Regions from separate parts of the Planococcus liqunii genome, predicted to be linked through region 3. Evidence: a T-box and tRNA genes for the amino acid it is inferred to sense, from the RefSeq annotation. Region 3 holds a T-box; the other regions hold tRNA genes.
The links. A T-box is a leader RNA that pairs with one kind of tRNA and senses whether it is charged. The one in region 3 lies ahead of pheS (phenylalanine--tRNA ligase subunit alpha), so its partner is inferred to be a tRNA-Phe.
Positions count from the first base shown of each region.

Region 1: it has a tRNA-Phe gene. The T-box ahead of pheS (phenylalanine--tRNA ligase subunit alpha) is inferred to sense a tRNA for this amino acid. The anticodon was not compared.
Region 2: it has a tRNA-Phe gene. The T-box ahead of pheS (phenylalanine--tRNA ligase subunit alpha) is inferred to sense a tRNA for this amino acid. The anticodon was not compared.

Region 1 is NZ_CP129238.1:1,103,373-1,109,249, forward strand. Features, by position in the region: rRNA gene QWY22_RS05455 (23S ribosomal RNA) at 1-1,170, shown strand, start outside; rRNA gene rrf (5S ribosomal RNA) at 1,291-1,406, shown strand; tRNA gene QWY22_RS05465 (tRNA-Asn) at 1,420-1,494, shown strand; tRNA gene QWY22_RS05470 (tRNA-Ser) at 1,501-1,590, shown strand; tRNA gene QWY22_RS05475 (tRNA-Glu) at 1,617-1,691, shown strand; tRNA gene QWY22_RS05480 (tRNA-Val) at 1,808-1,883, shown strand; tRNA gene QWY22_RS05485 (tRNA-Met) at 2,127-2,203, shown strand; tRNA gene QWY22_RS05490 (tRNA-Asp) at 2,208-2,283, shown strand; tRNA gene QWY22_RS05495 (tRNA-Phe) at 2,302-2,377, shown strand; tRNA gene QWY22_RS05500 (tRNA-Thr) at 2,402-2,477, shown strand; tRNA gene QWY22_RS05505 (tRNA-Tyr) at 2,481-2,564, shown strand; tRNA gene QWY22_RS05510 (tRNA-Trp) at 2,573-2,646, shown strand; tRNA gene QWY22_RS05515 (tRNA-His) at 2,667-2,742, shown strand; tRNA gene QWY22_RS05520 (tRNA-His) at 2,787-2,862, shown strand; tRNA gene QWY22_RS05525 (tRNA-Gln) at 2,872-2,943, shown strand; tRNA gene QWY22_RS05530 (tRNA-Gly) at 2,949-3,023, shown strand; tRNA gene QWY22_RS05535 (tRNA-Cys) at 3,032-3,105, shown strand; tRNA gene QWY22_RS05540 (tRNA-Leu) at 3,115-3,198, shown strand; gene QWY22_RS05545 (DUF47 domain-containing protein) at 4,209-4,826, shown strand; gene QWY22_RS05550 (inorganic phosphate transporter) at 4,842-5,840, shown strand.
Region 2 is NZ_CP129238.1:1,310,516-1,316,392, reverse strand. Features, by position in the region: gene menD (2-succinyl-5-enolpyruvyl-6-hydroxy-3-cyclohexene-1-carboxylic-acid synthase) at 1-537, opposite strand, end outside; gene QWY22_RS06655 (isochorismate synthase) at 524-1,915, opposite strand; gene QWY22_RS06650 (DMT family transporter) at 2,237-3,199, shown strand; tRNA gene QWY22_RS06645 (tRNA-Glu) at 3,280-3,351, opposite strand; tRNA gene QWY22_RS06640 (tRNA-Ser) at 3,358-3,448, opposite strand; tRNA gene QWY22_RS06635 (tRNA-Asn) at 3,453-3,527, opposite strand; tRNA gene QWY22_RS06630 (tRNA-Ile) at 3,529-3,605, opposite strand; tRNA gene QWY22_RS06625 (tRNA-Gly) at 3,616-3,689, opposite strand; tRNA gene QWY22_RS06620 (tRNA-Phe) at 3,696-3,771, opposite strand; tRNA gene QWY22_RS06615 (tRNA-Asp) at 3,790-3,865, opposite strand; tRNA gene QWY22_RS06610 (tRNA-Met) at 3,870-3,946, opposite strand; tRNA gene QWY22_RS06605 (tRNA-Ser) at 4,136-4,228, opposite strand; tRNA gene QWY22_RS06600 (tRNA-Ile) at 4,243-4,319, opposite strand; tRNA gene QWY22_RS06595 (tRNA-Met) at 4,328-4,401, opposite strand; tRNA gene QWY22_RS06590 (tRNA-Ala) at 4,422-4,497, opposite strand; tRNA gene QWY22_RS06585 (tRNA-Pro) at 4,504-4,580, opposite strand; tRNA gene QWY22_RS06580 (tRNA-Arg) at 4,606-4,682, opposite strand; tRNA gene QWY22_RS06575 (tRNA-Leu) at 4,724-4,812, opposite strand; tRNA gene QWY22_RS06570 (tRNA-Gly) at 4,841-4,915, opposite strand; tRNA gene QWY22_RS06565 (tRNA-Leu) at 4,921-5,005, opposite strand; tRNA gene QWY22_RS06560 (tRNA-Lys) at 5,030-5,105, opposite strand; tRNA gene QWY22_RS06555 (tRNA-Thr) at 5,115-5,190, opposite strand; tRNA gene QWY22_RS06550 (tRNA-Val) at 5,204-5,279, opposite strand; rRNA gene rrf (5S ribosomal RNA) at 5,289-5,404, opposite strand; rRNA gene QWY22_RS06540 (23S ribosomal RNA) at 5,530-5,877, opposite strand, start outside.
Region 3 is NZ_CP129238.1:1,475,140-1,481,016, reverse strand. Features, by position in the region: gene pheT (phenylalanine--tRNA ligase subunit beta) at 1-1,594, opposite strand, end outside; gene pheS (phenylalanine--tRNA ligase subunit alpha) at 1,609-2,646, opposite strand; T-box leader at 2,686-2,916, opposite strand; gene QWY22_RS07480 (TrmH family RNA methyltransferase) at 2,962-3,729, opposite strand; gene QWY22_RS07475 (small multi-drug export protein) at 4,051-4,500, opposite strand; gene QWY22_RS07470 (hypothetical protein) at 4,497-4,997, opposite strand; gene QWY22_RS07465 (helix-turn-helix transcriptional regulator) at 4,987-5,202, opposite strand; gene QWY22_RS07460 (M42 family metallopeptidase) at 5,563-5,877, opposite strand, start outside.

The DNA of each region.
Region 1 (5,877 bases), 370 kb from region 3:
AGGGTGTATAGCCCGAGAGAGCCGCAGTGAATAGGCCCAGGCGACTGTTTAGCAAAAACACAGGTCTCTGCAAAACCGTAAGGTGACGTATAGGGGCTGACGCCTGCCCGGTGCTGGAAGGTTAAGGGGAGTGCTTAGCGCAAGCGAAGGTGCGAACTGAAGCCCCAGTAAACGGCGGCCGTAACTATAACGGTCCTAAGGTAGCGAAATTCCTTGTCGGGTAAGTTCCGACCCGCACGAAAGGCGTAACGATCTGGGCACTGTCTCAACGAGAGACTCGGTGAAATTATAGTACCTGTGAAGATGCAGGTTACCCGCGACAGGACGGAAAGACCCCGTGGAGCTTTACTGCAGCCTGATATTGAATTTTGGTGCAACTTGTACAGGATAGGTAGGAGCCAGAGAACCCGGAGCGCCAGCTTCGGGGGAGGCGTCGGTGGGATACTACCCTGGTTGTATTGAAATTCTAACCCACGCCCCTGATCGGGGCGGGAGACAGTGTCAGGCGGGCAGTTTGACTGGGGCGGTCGCCTCCTAAAGAGTAACGGAGGCGCCCAAAGGTTCCCTCAGAATGGTTGGAAATCATTCGCAGAGTGTAAAGGCACAAGGGAGCTTGACTGCGAGACGTACAGGTCGAGCAGGGTCGAAAGACGGGCTTAGTGATCCGGTGGTTCCGCATGGAAGGGCCATCGCTCAACGGATAAAAGCTACCCCGGGGATAACAGGCTTATCTCCCCCAAGAGTCCACATCGACGGGGAGGTTTGGCACCTCGATGTCGGCTCATCGCATCCTGGGGCTGTAGTCGGTCCCAAGGGTTGGGCTGTTCGCCCATTAAAGCGGTACGCGAGCTGGGTTCAGAACGTCGTGAGACAGTTCGGTCCCTATCCGTCGCGGGCGCAGGAAATTTGAGAGGAGCTGTCCTTAGTACGAGAGGACCGGGATGGACACACCGCTGGTGTACCAGTTGTTCCGCCAGGGGCATCGCTGGGTAGCTATGTGTGGCCGGGATAAGTGCTGAAAGCATCTAAGCACGAAGCCCCCCTCAAGATGAGATTTCCCATTGCGCAAGCAAGTAAGATCCCTCAAAGACGATGAGGTAGATAGGTTCGGGGTGGAAGCGCGGCGACGCGTGCAGCTGACGAATACTAATCGATCGAGGACTTAACCAACACCGTTGTTCAATGTCGCATATCCAGTTTTGAAGGCACAAGCCGCAGGTTTTTTGAAAATAAAGCTTGCAATACCTTGTAGACTTGGTATAATAATACTTGTCTTTCAAAATAAATTGGTCTGGTAATGATGGCAAAGAGGCCACACCCGTTCCCATCCCGAACACGGAAGTTAAGCTCTTTTGCGCCGATGGTAGTTGGGGGTTTCCCCCTGTGAGAGTAGGACGTTGCCAGGCTGATCCATATTATTCCGAAGTAGCTCAGTGGTAGAGCACCGCACTGTTAATGCGATGGTCGTAGGTTCGAGTCCTACCTTCGGAGCCAACTTTTGGAGAGCTGTCCGAGTGGCCGAAGGAGCATGATTGGAAATCATGTAGGCGGGCAACCGTCTCAAGGGTTCGAATCCCTTGCTCTCCGCCAGTAGATATTCTTCAATACCAATTAATGGCCCCTTGGTCAAGCGGTTAAGACACCGCCCTTTCACGGCGGTAACACGGGTTCGAATCCCGTAGGGGTCACCAAATTACCAAACGAAGATGGTAATTTGCGACGACGCAGCGAAGCGAGGAAGGAGTATTCCTTTAACGTCTTCATAGCAGAGTTCGCAAATTGTCACAGATGTTGATTTATATTATACGGAGGATTAGCTCAGCTGGGAGAGCATCTGCCTTACAAGCAGAGGGTCGGCGGTTCGATCCCGTCATCCTCCACCATTTCCAACATACATAATTCCAGTAATGATTTGAAAAGTTTCTTCTATTATATAAGATATTCCTTTAACGCTGAAATGCCTTACAAAGTGAATATAAGTATGATAAAGTAAGAACAATACGATCGTCGCGGATAGAAAAAATCGCTGAACGAAGACAACGATTAACACCGAAGCAGCCGAAAGGCGATGCAGGTGTCCATCAAGCGAAAGCGCAAGAGTAACACTGTATCACCTATATTATTGTCGCGGGGTAGAGCAGTTCGGTAGCTCGTCGGGCTCATAACCCGGAGGTCGCAGGTTCAAATCCTGCCCCCGCAACCAAAAAGGTCCCGTGGTGTAGCGGTTAACATGCCTGCCTGTCACGCAGGAGATCGCCGGTTCGATCCCGGTCGGGACCGCCATTTTTATCTTAATTACGTGGGTCAGTAGCTCAGTTGGTAGAGCATTAGATTGAAGCTCTAAGTGTCGGCGGTTCGATTCCGTCCTGACCCACCATTTTTTTATTTTTTAATTCTCCATGCCGGAGTAGCTCAACTGGTAGAGCAACTGACTTGTAATCAGTAGGTTGAGGGTTCAAGTCCTTTCTCCGGCACCACTAGGTGGGGTAGCGAAGTGGCTAAACGCGGCGGACTGTAAATCCGCTCCTTCGGGTTCGGCAGTTCGAATCTGCCCCCCACCACCAGTTTTTATAGGGGCATAGTTTAACGGTAGAACAGAGGTCTCCAAAACCTCCGATGTGGGTTCGATTCCTACTGCCCCTGCCAATTTTAAATTTTATATGATGGCGGTCGTGGCGAAGTGGTTAACGCACCGGATTGTGATTCCGGCACTCGGGGGTTCAATTCCCCTCGTCCGCCCCATGTTTTTTCTTTTAATAACTAATCGATATACCAATAATATTATGGCGGTCGTGGCGAAGTGGTTAACGCACCGGATTGTGATTCCGGCACTCGGGGGTTCAATTCCCCTCGTCCGCCCCATCCAATTATTGGGGTATAGCCAAGCGGTAAGGCAACGGGTTTTGATCCCGTCATGCCCTGGTTCGAATCCAGGTACCCCAGCTTTTGCGGAAGTAGTTCAGTGGTAGAACGCCACCTTGCCAAGGTGGAGGTCGCGGGTTCGAACCCCGTCTTCCGCTCCAAAAGTTATGGCGGCATAGCCAAGTGGTAAGGCATGGGTCTGCAACACCCTTATCACCGGTTCGAGTCCGGTTGCCGCCTCCATCATAATTTGCCGGCGTGGCGGAATTGGCAGACGCGCGGGACTCAAAATCCCGTTCCTTCACGGGAGTGTCGGTTCGACCCCGACCGCCGGTATCAATTAAAAGGGCCTGCCTGCCCTTTATAAACTTCCAGTTTTGATTTATTTCAAAACTGGAAGTTTTTTTTGCTCATTTTAAAGAAAAGCCACGGTTTTTGTTTTCCATCAGAACTACGCTGACAGCAACCTGTGAAAAATAGAATGAAGGCATGAAGGATAGTACATGTGCTGAATTTGTTGGACTGGCGCTGTTTTAATGAATGGCAATTGTCTCATACATGAATCTATTCAAGAGAGGGAAGGACAGCGCAAGAAATGCTGCATTTGAGGATTGCCGCGTTAAAGAAAGAGTGAATTGCTTGAAGGCAGCATATGCAGCCGGGCATTACTTCATTAACAAGTGACTAATGCTTAAAGCTTAAATATCAACTCTAAAAGCCATTCAGGCGATTTAAGAGAGAGTTATGATCAAGTAGAGAGAAATGGCTTAGAGCTGGCGCAGGAGTGTTTAAAGCATGTGCTATAGGAGAGGGACTTAACGCAATGTCTTATGTTCAAGAAACGGAATTTATAAAATGCTATGTGGCTTGATCAAGCATCACAGTCGCCTAAATCCTGTTTGCCCTTATAATCTTTGCAGAATCGAGCGAAGTGAATGAAAGCCCACTAGATTATACTAAAAACAGTTTTGTAAGCATGGGAGAAAGCAAAGTTGTTGCTGCAAAATGCTGCGATTGACAGGGAGAATTAAGGCAGTGGCGTCCAGAAAAATTAACTGATGCTATTATCTTAAAAGCAAATCCTCCATAAGAGAGTATTACTTTAGAAAAAAATGAAACTATCCTTGCTATAGCTAAAGAGTAAGAAACAGTTGAATAATTACCTTCTTGTAGCATTTAGAGTCAAAATTTCTGGACTTTAATTGAAAAAAGGAGTATGTTATTTTCGTGGAAATTTTCAATATTACAGGATTGTAAATTTTATTAATATAGTATGCAACTGATGTTAAATAGTATATTATATAAAAGCTTAGATTTTATTTTATGAATATAGCGGAGGTAAGAAAATGGCTTTCAAGAAGAAAGATAAGTTTGCAGTTTTATTGGGTGAAATCGCATTGAATTTAAAAGAGAGTGCTGCTTATTTTGCGGATTATAAATTGCGGGAAATCAGCGATCTGAAAATATTTTCGAACACGATGAAGGATTACGAAACCAAAGGGGACAATTATGTCCATACGATTATCCAGGACTTGAATCAAGCGTTCATCACGCCGATTGAACGCGAAGATATCTTGGCCCTTGCCATGACGATGGATGACGTGCTCGATGGGCTGGACCATACAGCTTCCATGTTTGAAATGTATTCGATTATTAATGCAGACGAGTTCATGCTGGAGTTTGTGGAAGCGATTCGCTTGAGTACGATTGAAATTGAAACTGCTGTAGATTTAATGTCTTCTAAGAAATTGCCTGCTATGAGAGAGCATGCGATTAAGATTAAAGATTATGAATCCCAATGCGATGTGACAAGACGCCACGCAATCAAACACTTATTCCAGACGGAAAAAGACCCGATTCGCATTATCCAATACAAAGAAATCTACGAAGAACTTGAAGAAATTGCAGACCATTGCCAAAAGGTAGCAAATACATTCGAATCAATTATTATGAAAAACGCTTAAGGAGCAAGATGACCGATGGATATGGTGCTGCTATTAACAGTTTTAATTGTCGTTTTTGCTGTAGTATTCGATTTTATCAACGGCTTTCATGATACGGCCAACTCAATCGCTACGGCGGTTTCCACAAAAGCGTTGAAACCGCGCCATGCGATTATGCTGGCGGCAATTATGAACTTTGTTGGAGCTATGGCTTTTACCGGCGTTGCTAAAACAATTACAAAAGATATTGTGGATCCATTTACACTTACAAATGGAACAGTTGTAATCCTGGCAGCTTTATTGGCTGCTATTATTTGGAATTTGGTTACTTGGTACTACGGCATTCCGAGCAGCTCTTCTCATGCTTTGATTGGTTCGATCGCCGGAGCCGCAATTGCTGCAGCTGGTTTTACGGCTTTGAATTACGGAGGATTTATAAAGATTCTTCAAGCATTGATCCTTTCGCCGGTGCTGGCTTTTGCAGTCGGTTATATTGTTTACAGCATATTTAAAGTGGTGTTTAAAAATAATAATTTGACGAAGACGAACCGCAATTTCCGCTTGATCCAGATTGCAACTGCTGCATTGCAATCGTTCTCGCACGGTACAAACGATGCCCAAAAAGCGATGGGGATTATTACCATGGCTTTGATTGTTAATAATTATCAAAGTTCTGATGATATTCAGTTATGGGTACAGGCGCTTTGTGCTCTTGCCATGGCTCTTGGAACATCTGTCGGCGGCTGGAGAATCATCAAAACCGTCGGCGGCAAGATTATGAAAATCCGTCCGGTTAACGGAGTGGCAGCTGACCTTACAGGAGCAGCTGTCATCTTCGGGGCAACGTTCATTCACTTGCCAGTGAGCACGACGCATGTAATTTCGTCATCCATCATGGGTGTCGGGGCTTCACACCGGCTGAAAGGCGTTAAATGGGGCACTGCTAAAACGATGCTGATTACATGGCTGATCACGATGCCGATATCAGCTCTGCTAGCTGGAAGCATCTATTTTATCCTTAATATTTTCCTTTAAAACAGGGAGTAGGAACGCCGGAATTCTGGCGTTCCTA
Region 2 (5,877 bases), 160 kb from region 3:
AATCCGCAAAGGTTCTCGGAACGGCACATTCAAATGCACCGGCCCTTTTGGCTCTGTTTTGGCCGTTGCTACCGAACGATGCAAATGGCGCGCCAAAAATTCAAGCAAGTTGTTGTCTTCCGGCATCGGCAAATCGGTAGCCCATTTCACATGGGAGCCGAAAAGATTGATTTGATTGATGGCCTGCGGAGCACCGACTTCACGCAATTCGTGCGGCCGGTCTGCCGTTACGACCAAAAGCGGCACCCTTGCATAATAAGCTTCTACAATAGCGGGAAAATAATTTGCTGCTGCTGTTCCAGAAGTGCAAAGCAGCATAACCGGATTGCCGGATGCTTTGGCCATCCCAAGCGCAAAATATGCAGCCGACCGTTCATCAATTTGCCGGTAAACGGTCAGGCCCTCTTGCTTCATGCACGCATAGGCAAGCGGAGTAGAACGGGATCCTGGACTGATGACGACATCCGTGATGCCTAAATGCATGAGCGAATGGGTAAATGCGGATACATATTCAGTTAAAGATTTACGATTCGTCACTTAATAGACCTCCAAGTGCACGCAGCATCGGTCTGAATTTAACCCAGGTTTCATCGTACTCCGATTCAGGTGTGGAATCTTCTACAATTCCGCCTCCTGCGTATAAATAAGCTTCTTTTTCGTTTAATAGCGCTGAGCGGATTGCTACGGCAAACTCCCCGTCGCCTTTTGCATCAATCCACCCAACCGGTGCCGCGTAATACCCCCGGTTCATTGTTTCATACTCGCGTATTATATCCAGAGCTTCTTGTTTCGGCTCCCCGCCAAGTGCCGGAGTTGGATGCAAGTCGCGGACCAAGTCAAACAAGGTAGAACCGGAATTCAGCTCTCCTTCTACCGGCGTATGCAAATGCTGGATGTCCCGTATCTTCATCAGTTTCGGGACATTGGGCACAGTTAAACGTGAAGTATGGCCATTGAATACTTCACGGATCATGTCTACTACATATTGATGTTCCGACCGATTTTTCTTGTCATTCAACAATGCTTCCCCAAGTTCCATATCTTTTTCCATGGTTTTTCCGCGCGGAGTCGACCCGGCAAGACAAGTGGACAACGCCTGGCTTTCTTTCACTTTTACAAGGCGTTCGGGTGTAGCGCCGAAGAAAAACTGGGTTTCTGCTTCCATCCCGAACAAGAAACTTTCGGGCTGTTCTTCCGAAACTTGGTACAACGCCGAAGAAGCCGAAAGCGGCTCTTCAAAGTCCAATTTCAACGACCGGGCAATGACCACTTTTTCTGCCTGTTCCGCTTTAATGATGCCAGTGACTTTATCAATCGAATCAAGATACTGTTCTTTTTTGATTTCCGTGCGGTCCATTACTAACGGTTTCTGATACTTCGGCAACTCTAGAACCTGTGCCGCATGGATCAGCCGGTCACGTTCTTTTCGCATAAGCTCGAATTGATTGAACGTCTCCTTTTCTGCCGTGATCAAATTGATGCTGACGTAGGCTTGATCATCTTTAATGACCAACTGGAAAGAAGGCACTGCAAAATAAGCTTCCGGAAAATGCGTCCATTCACTTTCAAGTTCATTTAACGGATCAAATGAAAAACCGCCGAATAAAATCGGTTCGACATCCGGTTCTTCATTCACAATCTGTTTGCACAGGCTCTCCCACTTTTGCTTAATTTCCTCAAAGCGGCCTTGCTGAACCGATGAAGCGAGTACATGCGCATGGCCAAGGCCAACCAAGGTAAAGGTCTTTTCGCGGTTTTGCCAAAACATGCGTTTTCCCTTATACTGCTTTTCTCCGGCTTCAAAAAAAGCCAATGCCGACATGCGCGACACTTCAATTGTTTCAGTGTAAAAACGGTACGCTGAGTAGCGCGTATCCGCATATTGTTCAATCGATGAATACTGTTGTGGATTCATCTTTTTCCCTCCGTTTTAAACTGGTTGTGCCATATAAGCACAATCTGCTTCACTATTTAATCTCTATCTTATATCATACTCTTTTCTGCTAAATTCAGCACAACATTTGCTGTATTTCCCCTTATATTGAAATCCAAAACTAACGCATTTATGTCTAAATTATCTCTAAAGTTTAACTCAATAAAAAATAGCATGAACTTGTAGCCATGATCTTCGGCAAGTAAATTGCTGCTATCTGGAAAAGGAAACGGCGCCTTGCATTGACCTCTAAGGACAAACGCGATATATTGAGATAAATTTTCAGAAGCAGGAGGAAATCATGTGCGCCCTATTGCCATTGGAATTTTTGCAGCTTTCTTTTTTGCCTTCACCTTTGTTTTAAATGCCAGTATGGAATTATCGGGAGGAAGCTGGATTTGGAGCGCCTCTTTGCGCTATCTCTTTATGGTGCCATTTTTACTGGTGATAGTACTTGCTAGAAGAAACCTAAAGCCGCTTCTAGCGGAAATGAAAAGCAATCCGATTGCCTGGCTGCTATGGAGCTTTATTGGATTCGTCCTCTTTTATGCCCCCTTATGCTATGCAGCTGCCTACTCTCCTGGCTGGCTGATTGCCGGTACTTGGCAAATTACCATCATTTCAGGTTCTTTATTGGCTCCGTTGTTCTACTCTACAATTCAGACGCGAAACGGCCCTCTTCTGGTTCGTGAACAAATACCTTATCGGGGATTAGCATTGTCTCTCATCATTCTTTTAGGGGTTTTGCTCCTGCAGCTGGAGAATGCTCAGCAGTTGCCTTTAAAAAGCTTCCTACTAGGTTTTCTTCCCGTACTCTTAGCTTCATTTGCTTATCCCTTAGGCAACCGCAAGATGATGGAACTTTGCAACGGCAGGTTGGATGCATATCAACGTGTTCTCGGTATGACCTTAGCGAGTCTTCCTTTTTGGATCATGCTTTCTGGCTATGGATTGTGGATTGAAGGGGCACCAAGTTCATCTCAGATGCTCCAATCATTGCTTGTCGCCATTTGTTCCGGGGTGGTGGCGACGGTCCTGTTTTTCATGGCCACAGACATGGTGCGCCAAGATATGAAAAAACTGGCTGCTGTAGAAGCCACCCAGTCTTTGGAAGTAATGTTTGCGTTAGCGGGAGAAGTGATTTTCCTCTCGATTGCTTTGCCTTCTTCTTTAGGCTGGATTGGAATCGCCACAGTGATGGTCGGCATGATTATCCATAGCCAAGCAGCCACAAAAAAACAAGAACTTGTGGTTCAACAAGAATAGCCGCTCCGACCAGAGTGGCTATTCCTTAATTAAGCAAAAGAAAAAAGAGACATGCAATTGAATGCATGTCTCTTTTAAGATGACCCCTACGGGATTCGAACCCGTGTTACCGCCGTGAAAGGGCGGTGTCTTAACCGCTTGACCAAGGGGCCAATTACTGGCGGAGAAGGAGGGATTTGAACCCTCGCGCCGGTTTCCCGACCTACACCCTTAGCAGGGGCGCCTCTTCAGCCACTTGAGTACTTCCCCAGTATGGCTCCGAAGGTAGGACTCGAACCTACGACCATCGCATTAACAGTGCGGTGCTCTACCACTGAGCTACTTCGGAATGGTGGGCCTAAATGGACTCGAACCATCGACCTCACGCTTATCAGGCGTGCGCTCTAACCAGCTGAGCTATAGGCCCATATGTATAATGGAGCGGGTGAAGAGAATCGAACTCTCATCATCAGCTTGGAAGGCTGAGGTTTTACCACTAAACTACACCCGCAAAAAATGGTGGGTCAGGACGGAATCGAACCGCCGACACTTAGAGCTTCAATCTAATGCTCTACCAACTGAGCTACTGACCCACATCATTAAGATAAAAATGGCGGTCCCGACCGGGATCGAACCGGCGATCTCCTGCGTGACAGGCAGGCATGTTAACCGCTACACCACGGGACCTTTTTGGTTGCGGGGGCAGGATTTGAACCTGCGACCTCCGGGTTATGAGCCCGACGAGCTACCGAACTGCTCTACCCCGCGACAATAATATAGGCGATACATTGTTACTCTTACGCTTTTCGCTTGATGGCCACCTGCATCGCCTTTCGGCTGCTTCGGTGTTAATCGCTATCTTCGTTCAGCGATTTGCTCTACCCCGCGACAATAATAATTGAGTTTCTTCTATTATATAGAAGTTTAAAAATGATAGTCCACACATTTTAAAATAAATGGAGGAGGAAGAGGGATTCGAACCCCCGCGGGATTTGACTCCCCTGTCGGTTTTCAAGACCGATCCCTTCAGCCAAACTTGGGTATTCCTCCGTGATAATAATAAATGGTGGACCTTGCAGGACTCGAACCTGCGACCGGACGGTTATGAGCCGTCTGCTCTAACCAACTGAGCTAAAGGTCCTAAAAAAGTGGCGGCAGAGGGGATCGAACCCCCGACCTTACGGGTATGAACCGTACGCTCTAGCCAGCTGAGCTACGCCGCCAGGATCTTTAATATTATAGTTGGTGGAGCCTAGCGGGATCGAACCGCTGACCTCCTGCGTGCAAGGCAGGCGCTCTCCCAGCTGAGCTAAGGCCCCATTGAATGGTCGGGAAGACAGGATTCGAACCTGCGACCCCTTGGTCCCAAACCAAGTGCTCTACCAAGCTGAGCTACTTCCCGAACTGAAACTGCTGAGTTGAAAATATGGCGCGCCCGAGAGGACTCGAACCTCTAACCGCTTGATTCGTAGTCAAGTACTCTATCCAATTGAGCTACGGGCGCTTCTTATAATATAGGAGAAAACCTACGGTTTTTTTGCTTAATGGTGCCGAGGACCGGAATCGAACCGGTACGGTAGTCACCTACCGCAGGATTTTAAGTCCTGTGCGTCTGCCAGTTCCGCCACCCCGGCTTAGGGTTAGCAAGATTGTGCAAAAAAATGGAGCGGAAGACGAGGTTCGAACTCGCGACCTCCACCTTGGCAAGGTGGCGTTCTACCACTGAACTACTTCCGCAAAAATGGTGCGGGTGAAGGGAGTCGAACCCCCACGCCCGAAGGCGCTAGATCCTAAGTCTAGTGCGTCTGCCAGTTCCGCCACACCCGCGTGGCAATAATGAAGTTGTAAAAATGGTGAGCCATGAAGGATTCGAACCTTCGACCCTCTGATTAAAAGTCAGATGCTCTACCAACTGAGCTAATGGCTCAAACATGAGTGGTGCCGGAGAAAGGACTTGAACCCTCAACCTACTGATTACAAGTCAGTTGCTCTACCAGTTGAGCTACTCCGGCGAAAGAGAAAAAATGGTGGAGGATGACGGGATCGAACCGCCGACCCTCTGCTTGTAAGGCAGATGCTCTCCCAGCTGAGCTAATCCTCCGTTATGTATGCCCAGCAATGTCCTACTCTCACAGGGGGAAACCCCCAACTACCATCGGCGCAAAAGAGCTTAACTTCCGTGTTCGGGATGGGAACGGGTGTGGCCTCTTTGCCATCATCACTGGACTGGATTGTTTTTGAAAGACAAGTTTTATTATACCAAGTCTACAAGGTATTGCAAGCTTTTTTTTCAAAAAACCTGCGGCTTGCGCCTTCAAAACTGGATATGCGACATGGTGAAAACAACGGGTTTGGTTAAGTCCTCGATCGATTAGTATTCGTCAGCTGCACGCGTCGCCGCGCTTCCACCCCGAACCTATCTACCTCATCGTCTTTGAGGGATCTTACTTGCTTGCGCAATGGGAAATCTCATCTTGAGGGGGGCTTCGTGCTTAGATGCTTTCAGCACTTATCCCGGCCACACATAGCTACCCAGCGATGCCCCTGGCGGAACAACTGGTACACCAGCGGTGTGTCCATCCCGGTCCTCTCGTACTAAGGACAGCTCCTCTCAAATTTCCTGCGCCCGCGACGGATAGGGACCGAACTGTCTCACGACGTTCTGAACCCAGCTCGCGTACCGCTTTAATGGGCGAACA
Region 3 (5,877 bases):
CAAATTGCGTCGCTGATTTCTCAGACGTCAGTGAATACGTTGTCGCCTGAAGAAGGCCCGCGCCTTCCAGCACTTTGCGGACAATGCGGCGCTTTTCCTGGTACGGCGTCAAGCCGCCCGGAGCTGCTTCTGTTACCGGAAGCGTTGCCGGAATTTCATCGTAGCCGTAGAGGCGAGCAATTTCTTCCACCACATCTTCTTCTATTTGAATGTCCTGGCGGCGTGTCGGCACGGAAATCACCAGTTGGCCATTGATAGCATCGGTGTTGAATTTCAAGCGACCGAGGATTTCCATCATGTCTTCAAATGGAATTTTCATGCCGAGACGTGTATTGATAAAGTCCGGAGACACTTTAACGATTTTTTCTTCACGGTCCAGCTGATCGAACACAAGCGATCCTGCTAGCACTTCGCCGCCTGCAAGTTCCGCGATCAAGCTTGCGGCACGTTCTGCAGCCGGGATGACGCGGTTCGGGTCAACGCCTTTTTCATAGCGTGAACTTGCATCGCTGCGGAGGCCATGTTCTTTCGACGTCTGGCGAATCGAACCTGATGCGAAATAAGCGGATTCGATGACAATTGTCGTTGTCGAATCGCTGACTTCCGAGTTGGCTCCGCCCATTACGCCTGCAAGCGCTACGGGTTCTTCACCGTTTGTGATCACCAAGTTATGGGCAGACAAGGTGCGTTCTGTGTCATCCAGTGTCGTAATTTTTTCGCCTTCTTTTGCCTGGCGGACCGTGATATTCCCTGTTTTTAATGAATCATAGTCAAACGCATGAAGCGGCTGGCCGTATTCCATCAAGACATAGTTCGTTACGTCGACCACGTTATTGTGCGGACGGACACCGGCAGCCATCAAACGCTGCTGCAGCCACATCGGCGATTCCTTCACTTCGATGTTGCGGATCACTTTCGCGACATATAGCGGGTTCGCTTCCGGTGCATCAACATTTAGCGTCAACATGGATTCCGCAGAATCAGCTGCTTCTGTGTAGCTTGATTCCGGCAATTTGACGTCTTCCGAAAGAATGGCTCCTACTTCATAAGCCACACCAAGCATGCTCATGGCATCGGCACGGTTCGGCGTCAGCCCCAATTCAAGCACGGTATCATCCAAATCGAAGTTTGCAATAACGTCGCTTCCGACTTCCGCATCTTCCGGCAATACATAAATGCCTTCTGCATACACTTTAGGCACGAGTTTGCCTTCAATGCCCAGTTCCTGAAGCGAGCAAATCATGCCGTTTGATTCTTCGCCGCGCAGTTTGGCCTTTTTAATTTTCATGCCGCCGGGCAGGCTAGCACCTGGACGAGCCACGATGACTTTTTGGCCTGCTGCAATGTTCGGCGCACCGCAGATGATCTGTGTTGTTTCTTCGCCGACGTTTACTTGGCAAATTGATAGTTTATCCGCTTCCGGATGTTTGACGCATGATTCTACGTAGCCAACTACGACATTTGTCATGCCGTGGGAACGGTCGATCACCGCATCCACTTCGATGCCGGAGCGCGTGATTTTTTCACCCAAATCTGCAGGTGCCAAGCCTTGTGTATCTATATAATCTTTCAACCATTTAATGGATACTAACATGTTTTATTTCCTCCTTAAACTTCAGTGCGTTGGAATTGGGATAAAAAGCGGACGTCGTTCGTATAGAAGTGGCGGATGTCTTCAACACCGTATTTCAACATAGCGATGCGCTCCGGCCCCATGCCGAAAGCGAATCCAGTCAGGCGTTTTGAATCGTAGCCTGCCATTTCCAGTACGTTCGGATGCACCATGCCGGCACCCAAAATTTCCAGCCAGCCGGTTTTCTTGCAGACGTTGCAGCCCGACCCGCCGCATTTGAAGCAGGAGATGTCCATTTCAACAGACGGCTCCGTGAACGGGAAGAAACTTGGGCGCAGACGGATTTCGCGGTCGTCGCCGAACATTTTCTTCGCGAACACTTGAAGCGTCCCCTTAAGGTCGCTCATGCGGATGTCTTCGCCGATGACCAATCCTTCGATTTGCGTGAACTGGTGTGAATGCGTCGCGTCATCGCTGTCGCGGCGGTACACTTTCCCGGGGCAAATGATTTTGATTGGTTCGCCTTTTTTAATTTCCATCGTGCGTGCCTGAACAGGCGACGTATGCGTACGCAGCAAGATTTCGTCTGTTATATAGAAGGTATCCTGCATATCGCGTGCCGGATGGCCTTTTGGCAAATTTAAAGCTTCGAAGTTGTAGTAGTCTTTTTCCACTTCCGGGCCTTCAGCGATTTCGTAGCCCATTGAAACGAAAAGATCTTCGATTTCTTCAACGACGCGCGTCAACGGATGCGAGTTTCCTGTTTTTACAGGGCGGCCCGGCAAGGTGATGTCGATTGTTTCGCTTTGCAGTTTCTCGTTGATCGCCTGTTCTTCCAGGATTGCCATGCGCTCTTCAAGAGACGCCGTCACTTCCTCGCGGATGACGTTGACAAGCGCCCCCATTTTCGGACGTTCTTCAGCCGGGAGTTTCCCCATGCCTTTCAATAAATCCGTAATCGGCCCTTTTTTCCCTAAATACGCCACACGGACATCGTTCAATTCTTTCACGTTTGTTGACGCTGAAATTTTCTCCAGCGCTTCTGTTTTCAATTCCTGCAATTGTGCTTCCATCTTTTCTCCTCCTTTAAACAGTAAAAAGCCCCGTCCCAGAAAAGGGACGAGGCTTTATTCGCGGTACCACCCTAGTTAATGCACACAAGGCGCAATCACTCATTTACGTAACGGCTCTTCACCGGCCTGTCTTTACAGCATTGTTGCTGGTCCCGTCAGGCAGCTCGCGGGGTGAACTTCTGAGGCGTTTTGCATATCCGCACTCCCAGTCAAGGTGCAGACTCCCTTTATGCATGCGCGCGACGTACTCTTCCCAGTCACAGCTTTTCATTATTTACTCTTTCATTATACGAAATCCTGTAAGTTTAATCAAACTTAGTTTTTCGGCACCAAGCTGTACAGCAAGATGCCCGTTGCAACAGCCACGTTCAAGGATTCAGCAGCGCCATAAAGCGGCACCACCAGGTTCTGATCCGTCTGCTGCAATAGGACCGGATCCACGCCGCTGCCTTCATTGCCGACAAGCAAAGCGAACTGCTCCTGACTTTCAGCTTCATGTACCGGTGTTGCGTTGAGGAGTGCCGTTCCAAACACCGCGACGCTGCGCTCTTTTAATGCCGGCAGCCATTCCGCCAAATCCCCTTTGACAACCGGGATCTGGAAATTCGATCCTTGCGTCGACCGGACCGTTTTCGGATTGTACGGATCAGCACAGCCTTTGCCAAGTACAACGGCGTCCATGCCGCTTGCCAAAGCCGTGCGGATCATCGTGCCGATATTGCCGGGATCCTGCACTGCATCAATCAGCAATAATTTCGTCCATGTCTGCTGCTCTTCTTCCGAGAATTCCGGCTGTGCACAATGCGCGAAAATTCCTTGCGAGTGCTCCGTTTCCGAAATCTCTTTTGCTACCTGGGCCGTCACTGAGTATTGCGGTACATCCGATACGTCCCATTCTTCCGGAATGTCGACGCCTTCCCGGACAATCAAGGATTTGATCAAGCTTTTCTTTTTCACTGCCTCTTCCGTCAAATGGAAGCCTTCCACCAGAAATTCTGCAAATTTATCGCGCTCTTTCCGTGTAGTGACAAGCTTTTTCCAATGCTTGACGAGTGAGTTTTGAGTGGATTCGATTCTTTTCAAGTTTCGTTCACGCCTTTATTTCAGAATAGATTAAGTATAGCATAGAAAAGCGCAGGTGCCTCGCAAGGCCCGACAAGCGCTGGAGGGCTTGGCATGAATGGCGCCCTTTGCCATTCGGGCCAAGACCGAAGCGACCTCGAGGGCCTAGGTACCGGAGCTGGACACCATGGAAATGCGCAGGCGCCCATGTAGATTCGACGGACATAAGACGAATCGGCGAAGCGGCGCTATTTACCGCACAGCCGGGTTGGCTTATGCCCCTGAGAATCTGGGCGCCGGAGTCTGGACATCGAAAAGCGCAGGTGCCTTGCAGCTTAAGCCTTAAAGTTCTCTCGTGAAAAAGTCAAAGCCAAGTGCTGTCAGAATGCCGAATGTCAATGTCCAAGCCGCGATGCTGATTGTCAGCCAAATGGTCGTGTTCTTTTTTGTCGCTCCAAGTGTCATGCCGATGAAAGCGGCAATGTGCGTTCCGATCAAAATTGGACCAAGCATCGCGAGCCCAGGCAGGCCGTATTTATTCCAGATTTTTTTCGCCCGCTCGCTTTTTTTATTCTGCGTCTTCCCTTTCGCTTCCTGCCGCTTAAGGTACCAGACTTTGAACCGGTCAAAGCCGACGATCAACGCGAGAACCGTCAGCATATTGCCGACAAACGCCAATACCATAACCCATAGGGGCGACAGTCCCCAGACGATGCCGAGCGGAATAACCAGTGCGATTTCAAACCACGGTATCGCGGCTCCTAGAAAAACAAGAAAATATTCGTAGATCATTCTGTTTCCTCCTTCAAATGGCTTCTGACTTCACGGTAATAAATCCAGTATTGGCCAAGCGCAACCAGTAAGATTCCCCAAATGATGAATAGTTTCGGAAGCGGCAAGATGATGGCAAAAGCTGCTAATAAAGGCAGGCTCCACGTGATGAAGGTATACACTTTTTGAGCCGCTTTTCTTGTGATGTACGTCATTCCTTCATCCTGCTCCAGATATTCAGGCGGCCGGATGGAAAACGCGGAAACTTTTTGGTGCGGATTGTTTTTATTGTGCTTACGAAGCTGAGAAGCGAATACTGCAAGCAGGATGAAATAAAGCAGAAGTGCAATCATTGCAAAGAGGCTTTGTGTTCCTCCTATGCTTATCATAATGCTGTTCTCTGTTTCTGTATTGACCACTTCAGTCATCGGTGAGCTTAACCCATAAGCAAATGCGCCGAGCAAAATAATAAACCCCATCTGCCATAGCGGATACTGCAATCGAAAATCATTTTTCATCTTCTTCATCCCCTTCCAACCAGAATAATTCATCCACATTTGTTTGAAGCGCCTTCGCCAGTTTCAACGCCAGCGTAATCGACGGCGAAAACTCCCCTTTTTCAATAAATGCAATCGTTTGCCGCGTGACATCCACTTGCTTGCCCAGATCACTTTGCGTAAATCCGTACCGCGCCCGCAGCTCCTTCACCCGATTCTTCAGCATCCGCTTCCTCCTTTATTTGTTTTCGTGTTCGGTTTATATAACATAATGTACATTATACTTAACATTAAGTAAAGTATTATTTACATTTTTTTAATTTAATCGGGCCTCTGAATGCGGCCCAAGCATATTAAAAGCCCTCCGCGGGCGGAGGGCTAAAGGTTTTGAAAACCGAGATGAAAGGCGGAAATGGAGGCTTTTCGCGAGCGAAAAGCGAAAAGGCAAGCATCACTCGACTTCTATGATCACTTTTTGAAAGTCTATGATCACTGAAGAGAGTTTTATGATCACTCATGGCGTTTCTATGATCAGTCGCCTCCAAAAAATAAAAAAACCCCCGCAAAAGCGGAGGTTTCCAATCACTCACTCAAACGTAATACGAGCGACTGTGTCTTTATCCAATTTTTTGATCACTTCGATGATCAGTTTCACTGCATTTTCGTAGTCATCGCGGTGCAGGATGCCTGCGTGCGAGTGGATGTAACGGGTAGCGACGCCGATTGCAAGAGACGGAACGCCGTTTGCCGTCAAGTGAATCGAACCTGCGTCCGTTCCGCCGCCAGCAATGGTTTCGAACTGGTACGGGATGCCGGCTTCTTCTGCCGTATCAACCACAAGTTCGCGCAATCCACGGTGAGATACCATTGACGCATCGTACAATAGGATTTGCGGGCCAGC